One region of the Microtetraspora malaysiensis genome, then DNA from elsewhere that is predicted to be linked to it. Evidence: predicted binding sites of a transcription regulator. Region 1 holds the regulator's gene; each other region holds the start of a gene.
The links. Region 1 encodes LexA, which represses DNA repair genes until DNA is damaged. Its sites were predicted from a motif close to TCGAACANNTGTTCGA; they were not measured.
Positions count from the first base shown of each region.

Region 2: ACQP1V_RS00245 (DUF5131 family protein) is a predicted target of LexA. The motif match lies at 995-1,010, and genes of this name have one in related genera.
Region 3: ACQP1V_RS23950 (enoyl-CoA hydratase family protein) is a predicted target of LexA. The motif match lies at 1,141-1,156, and genes of this name have one in related genera.

Region 1 covers NZ_CP191998.1:2,321,150-2,323,412, reverse strand. Annotated here, with positions in the region: gene nrdR (transcriptional regulator NrdR) at 1-367, opposite strand, end outside; gene ACQP1V_RS11240 (hypothetical protein) at 362-796, shown strand; gene lexA (transcriptional repressor LexA) at 793-1,494, shown strand; gene ACQP1V_RS11230 (MalY/PatB family protein) at 1,655-2,263, shown strand, end outside.
Region 2 covers NZ_CP191998.1:47,106-49,368, forward strand. Annotated here, with positions in the region: gene ACQP1V_RS00240 (three-Cys-motif partner protein TcmP) at 1-131, shown strand, start outside; gene ACQP1V_RS00245 (DUF5131 family protein) at 160-924, opposite strand; gene ACQP1V_RS00250 (protein phosphatase 2C domain-containing protein) at 1,071-1,907, opposite strand; gene ACQP1V_RS00255 (sigma-70 family RNA polymerase sigma factor) at 1,907-2,263, opposite strand, start outside.
Region 3 covers NZ_CP191998.1:5,036,903-5,039,165, reverse strand. Annotated here, with positions in the region: gene ACQP1V_RS23960 (FHA domain-containing protein) at 1-31, shown strand, start outside; gene ACQP1V_RS23955 (SDR family oxidoreductase) at 141-1,043, opposite strand; gene ACQP1V_RS23950 (enoyl-CoA hydratase family protein) at 1,171-1,932, shown strand; gene ACQP1V_RS23945 (CoA transferase subunit A) at 2,038-2,263, shown strand, end outside.

The DNA.
Region 1 (2,263 bases):
GCAGGTAGGCGACCTCGTCCAGCTCGCGCAGCGGCCCCAGGATGGCGAGCCCCACCTCGTGCGAGGCGATCTCGGCGCATCCGGTGCCCCTGATGTTCTCCTCCACCAGCTGCCCGAGCTGGGCGAGCGAATCCTCGCCGACCGGGCGTCCCTGACAGGCCCGCCGCACTCCGGCGACGACCTTGTCCCGCGAGAACGGCTCGGTCACCCCGCTGCGCTTGCTGACCATGAGGAGGACGGTCTCCTGCGTGGTGAACCTGCGCCCGCATTCGGAGCAGGTACGCCGGCGGCGGATGGCCGCCCCGTCCTCTGTCGAGCGACTGTCGACGACCCGCGTGTCCGGGTGACGGCAGAACGGGCAGTGCACGTCATCGCCTCCCTGGAAACGCTTGCGCCCACTTCACGAAAACGTCGTGAAGCGGTCACGGAAACACAAGCTGTGGTGAAGTACATCTCTGTAACTACTAGATGTTGTGGTCCAACCGTAGAAGTGCCCGACCTTGAACGCAAGTCGGCGGACCCCCGCCGAGCGAAGTGGCTGTTCAACCAGCGGAACCGTCTGGAAGCTCGGGCGTGTCGCCCACCCCAACAGCATCGCGCGGCACCCTACAAGAAGATCGGCGAAATCTCGGCAATATCGAACACGATGTCGATCGAACTCCCGTACGATGTCGATACAACTGCGCAGGTGACGGCGATTCACATCGAATCGAACAATTGTTTGAAGATGATCTTCGATCGAGGTACCGTCGCTCTGTGCGACATGAAGAACACGGATTGGGAGGTGGTTTGGTGAGCGGGCAGGAAGAGAGCGTCAACGACCTGGCGGTGCGCAGGCGGGATGCCCTTGGTCTCACCCCCAGGCAGCGCAAGATCCTCGAGGTGATCCGCGACTCGGTGCAGCAGCGCGGATATCCGCCGTCGATGCGCGAGATCGGCGAGGCGGTCCAGCTGACCAGCACCTCAAGCGTGTCGCATCAGCTCACCGCCTTGCAGCGCAAGGGCTACCTGCGCCGTGACCCGCACCGGCCCCGCGCGCTGGAGGTCCGGCTGCCGGGCGAGCCGGTGCTGTGGGTCGATCCGGACGCCCCTGAGGTGGAGCCGAGCTTCAGCCGCCCGACCGCCGCGTACGTGCCGCTCGTCGGCCGCATCGCGGCCGGAGGCCCGATCCTGGCCGAGCAGAGCATCGAGGACATCTTCGCGCTGCCCAAGCAGCTCGTCGGCGAGGGCACGCTGTTCCTCCTGCAGGTCAGCGGCGACTCGATGATCGACCTGGCGATCGCCGACGGCGACTGGGTCGTGGTGCGCCAGCAGCCGGTCGCGGACAACGGCGACGTGGTGGCCGCCATGATCGACGGCGAGGCCACGGTCAAGACCTTCAAGCGCAAGGACGGCCACGTCTGGCTGGTTCCGCACAACGCCAACTACGAGCCGATCCCGGGCGACGAGGCGACCGTCCTGGGCAAGGTCACCGCCGTCCTGCGCAAGCTTTGACGCGCCCCCGGCCTGACTGAAGGCCGGAGCACCACCGACGACACCGGCAGCCCGGTTCGTCCACGCGTCGCTCCGCGGTGACGCAGGTCACCGCGGAGCACCAGCGTGACAGGCTGGCCAATGGGCAATGCGGGTGAATGCCGCAAATAGGCTTACTGGTGTGACGCGCAACCTTGATCAGCTCACCCTTGAGGCGGCATCCCGCCGCGACGGCCTCAAGTGGTCGGAGACCGCACCCGGTGTGATCCCCTCCTGGGTCGCCGACATGGACTTCCCTGTTCCGGAAGCGGTGCGCGAGGCGCTGATCCGCCGCGTCGAGACCGACCTCGGCTACCCCACCTGGATCGATCAGCCCACCGTCGGCCCCCTCGGCGAGGCGTTCGCCGAGCGCATGGAGACCCGGTACGGCTTCCGCCTCGACCCCGGCCACGTCCGCTCGTACAGCGACGTCAACCAGGCGCTCCAGGTGCTGCTGCACCTGACCACCCGCCCCGGTGACACCGTCGCCCTGCACACCCCGGCCTACCACCCGTTCCTGGACACGATCGCGCAGATGGGCCGGCGGCTGCTCCCCGTCCCGATGGTGCCGGACGGCGACGGCTGGCGGTTCGAGGTCCCGGACGAGCGGGCCGACGTGCTGCTCCTGGTCAACCCGCACAACCCGACCGGCCGCGTGCTCACCGCGGCGGAGCTCGCCACCCTCGCCGCCTACGCCGAGCGGCACGACGCCCTCGTCATCTCCGACGAGATCCACGCCGACCTGACGTAC
Region 2 (2,263 bases), 2.3 Mb from region 1:
CTCCTTACAAGAAGTCGCATCTACGCAAGCCTGTGCTGTCTCCGTTGGAAAAAGAGGGAACCATTCAAGTTCGTCGGCCGGGGAAGCACGGATTTCCTGCCGGAACTACTGTTTATTTCCCGAACGCATAGTGGCGCACCGGGGGGTGGGAGTCGTTACTTACGTGCTCAATGAAAGTAGCGACTCCGAAATTTCTGGCATTTCATCCCAGGTGCGACCGTCTAGAATGCGGCCTTGCGCCTTTGGCGTCCTGCCCCCCCACTGCTTGAAAAAGAACGGGACTCCTGCGTCGAGACACTGGTCGCGTATATCTTTGACCCACTGAGGATCCATGGGGCGGAAATTTGGTCCACTCTCTCCGCCGACGATGACCCACGATATTCCTGAAAGATCCAAATTGCCCAGAGGTCCAAGCAAGGGCTCGCATGACAGGAATCGGATCGCGGCTGGGACCTGCCTCAGATCGTCAATGCGATCGATAGAGTCGATGTCTTCCACACTGACGCCCATCCACGCATTGTCCGGCCAATCCAGATGGTGTGCCACGCGACGCAGGCGCCTTGCCCGCTTCGTGAGTATTTGATAGGTGTGTTGTGGAGTTTCCTCCATGGTTCGAAACACACGGGCGACGAACTCCAACGGAACCTGAGCATGAAATAAGTCGCTCATGGAGTTAACGAACACGAGACGTGGCCGCCGCCATCGCTTCGGAAGGTCTAACAGGTCCTCGTGAAGGGTTACACCAAAGCCCGGGCCTGAGGTACGCGCATCTCCGTCGCGCTGATATCGAGGTTGTCCCATAGCCTTCAACCGCTTAGCCAGTGCCAGGGCGTAACAGTTGTCACAACCTCGCGAGAAGCGGTCACATCCCGTTGTTGGGTTCCACGTAGCCTCGGTCCATTCGATAGAGCTACGGTCACCCATCACTGTTCCTTCCTCGTCAAGGGCCTCCGCCGGAAGCAAACACCCCAGGTGATAGCAATCGTAACTCGGATCGAACGCACATTCGATAGTTTTGCGATAAGTGTGTGTAACGGTATCGCTACCTAGCTCCGAGATCAGGTGAATCGTTACTGCAGCGGCTGCAACGGTGATGCCAGCGCCGCCGAAGCGTCATCAAAGGCCTTGCCTCGTGGCCAGCGCTTCCCGGCAGGATCGGAGTGTTCGGCATCGCGAACTTGGCGAATGAGTTCGGAGGGGCCGTGCTGGGCGAGGATGTCGAGGACTTGCCGCCAGGTGGCGAGGTGGAAGCGGTCGACGGGGCGGGATGCGCCATCGCTGAGGAGCGCCGCCGCGCGAATCTGGTCAGCGGGAACCGCGCCGGTGAGAGCCTGTTCTGCGGCGAGGGGGTCGGATGAGGCGACCCAGAATCCGCCGTCCCGGTTGCGGTGCGCCCGCATGGCCTCCACGTACTCACGCAGAGCGGCGGTGTGATCGGGAGTGCCGGAGCCCAGCGCATCCATGGCCGTCCGGTAGCGCTTACCAACTTGTCCTTCCCGATCATCGGTGATGACCATCGGCTCATCCACGCCGATCACGTCGAGCACAAGGACAGAGTCGGCCAAGACGAGATACTCCAGATCGTCACCGGTACGGCGGAGCATGACGACGGTGGCCGAGGGGGAGCCGGGGTGGTTCACGTCGCAGGTGAAGTCATGCAGAGACGTGGTGGCCTTGATGCCTTCAGCCAAGATCTCCGTCAAGGAGCCGGCGCTTTGCGTCAGGGACGCGATCAGTTTTGAGCCGAGGGTTCGCGCGTACCAGGCCACCCCGTGGGAGCAGCCGGATTCCGAACCCGCAGGCGTACCCGCGCCATCCAGGAGAACAACGGCGTCCGGTGTGGCGGCGATGAAGTCTTCGTTGGGCCGGTCGGGGGATGCGGGTTGGGTGGCGAAGGTGACGCGCATCAGGTGTCCTCGTGGCGGTAGAGCGGACTGGCGAGTTCCGCTGTGACCGGTTCCCCCGTCTGCGGGTCGTATTCGACACCGACCACGGTGGAGAAGCGCCCGTCCCCGGCTTGGCCCCACAGGGTGGCGATCTCGGTGGTGATGAGCTGCACCACGCCGAGGGTGCCTTGCGGGTGGATGCCGGTGAAGACCAGGACGTTGCCCTTGCCGTCCGGCCGGGGCAGCCGCCCCAGGTACGCGTAGTCGACCGGCCGGGCCGGGTCGCTGTCGGAGCCGGACCGATAGGTCGTGCCGGTACGGGTGTCGCGGAGCGTCCAGGCGCCGTCCTTGACCCACTCCAACACGGGATCGGTCTC
Region 3 (2,263 bases), 2.7 Mb from region 1:
CCACGGTGGTCCGCTACCGCTTCCCGATTGACGCTCGATCGTGACAAGGGATCAGCGGCGCCGGTCCGCGGGCCCGTGTACCGCCAGTACGGTGACCGGCGCGGTGGCGGCATGGTGACGGTAGTGGTGAGCCCGGGGGATCAGGCGCCGTAGACGGGCTCGGGGCGGGCGGCCTCCTTCAGCAGGCCGCTGATCTCCGGGCCCAGCTCGGCGGGGTCCCAGCGGACGCCCTTGTCGGTGGCCGGGCCGTGGCGGAATCCCTCCATCACGCAGATCCGGCCGCCCTCGACCTCGAAGACGCGGCCGGTCACGTCCCTGGACTCGGCCGAGCCGAGCCAGGCCACCAGCGGGGAGACGTTCTCCGGGGCCATCGCGTCGAAGGCGCCCTCCTCCGGCGCGGCCATTGTGGCGGCGAAGACCTCCTCGGTCATCCGGGTGCGCGCCGCCGGGGCGATGGCGTTGACGGTCACGCCGTACCGGCCGAGCTCGGCGGCGGCGACCAGGGTGAGGCCGACGATGCCCGCCTTGGCGGCGGAGTAGTTGCCCTGGCCCACGCTGCCGAGCAGGCCGGCGCCGGACGAGGTGTTGATCACCCGGGCCTCGGGCCGCCGGCCCGCCTTGGACTCCGCCCGCCAGTGCAGGCCGGCGTGCTTGAGCGGCAGGAAGTGGCCCTTCAGGTGGACCCGCATGACCGCGTCCCACTCCTCCTCGGAGAGGTTGACCAGCATGCGGTCGCGCAGGAACCCGGCGTTGTTGACCAGCACGTCCAGCCGGCCGAAGCGCTCCAGGGCGGTGGCGACCAGCGAGCGCGCCCCGGCGTCGGTGGCGATGTCGGAGGTCTCGGCCACGGCCTCGCCGCCGAGCGCGCGGATCTCCTCGACCACCTGCCGCGCCGGGCCGTCCGAGCCGCCGTCGCCGGACCGGCTCACGCCCAGGTCGTTGACGACGACCTTGGCGCCCTGCCGGGCGAACTCCAGGGCGTGCGCGCGGCCGAGGCCGCGCCCGGCGCCAGTCACGATGACGACGCGGTCCTTGCAGATCATCCTCAGCTCTCCCTTTTCTGCCTGTCGTCCGCCTGCTCGCGGCGACGCCCGGGACGGCGAGCCGTGTCCGGGGACGGTCCCCTCTGCTACCTTCATTTCTAACAAATGTTTGGTGGAAAGGTAGCGCATGGGAATCTCCACCAGGAACCATGGCAACGGCATCGCCGAGGTGGTCGTCGACGCGCCGCCCGTCAACGCGCTGACCGTGCGTGGCTGGTTCGACCTCGCCGACGCCGTACGGCAGGCCGGGCGGGATCCGGAGACCCGCGTCGTCGTGCTGCGCGCCGAGGGCCGCGGGTTCAACGCCGGCGTGGACATCAAGGAGATGCAGGCGACCAGCGGGTTCGACGCCCTGGTGGGCGCCAACCGGGGCTGCTATGCCGCGTTCTCCGCGGTGTACGAGTGCGAGGTGCCGGTCATCGCGGCCGTGCACGGTTTCTGCCTGGGCGGCGGGGTCGGCCTCGTGGGCAACGCCGACATCGTGGTCGCGTCCGAGGACGCGTACTTCGGGCTGCCCGAGGTGGACCGCGGCGCGCTCGGCGCGGCCACGCACCTCGCCCGGCTGGTCCCGCAGCACCTGATGCGGGCGATGGTGTACACCTGCCGGACCGTCACGGCGGCCGAGCTGCACGCGCACGGCTCGGTGCTGGAAGTGGTGCCGCGCGACCGGCTCAGGGACGCGGCCTTCGCGGTCGCGGTCCAGATCGCCGGCAAGGACCCGTACGTGATCCGCCGGGCCAAGGAGTCGCTGAACGGCATCGACCCGGTCGACGTCCACCGCAGCTACCGGTTCGAGCAGGGCTTCACCTTCGAGCTCAACCTCATGGGCGCCGGCGACCGCCACCGCGACGACTTCGTCTCCGAGGGAGGAGCGGTGAGCGACCGATGAGCGCGGAGCGAACCCGACGGAGCGAGGGGAGTGGTCGGCCGAGGGACGAGGCCGCCCGCGGAGCGAGTGAGGAGCGGTGAGCGACCAGTGAGCACAGACAAGATCATGACGATCGAGGAGATCGTCGGGTCGCTGGAGAGCGGCATGACGATCGGCATCGGTGGCTGGGGCTCGCGGCGCAAGCCGATGGCCCTGGTCCGCGCGATCTACCGCTCCTCCCTCAAGGACCTGACGATCGTGTCGCTGGGCGGGGCCGACGTGGGCCTGCTGTGCGCCGCCGGCAAGGTCCGCAGGGTGATCGCCCCCTTCGTGACGCTGGACTCCGTGCCGC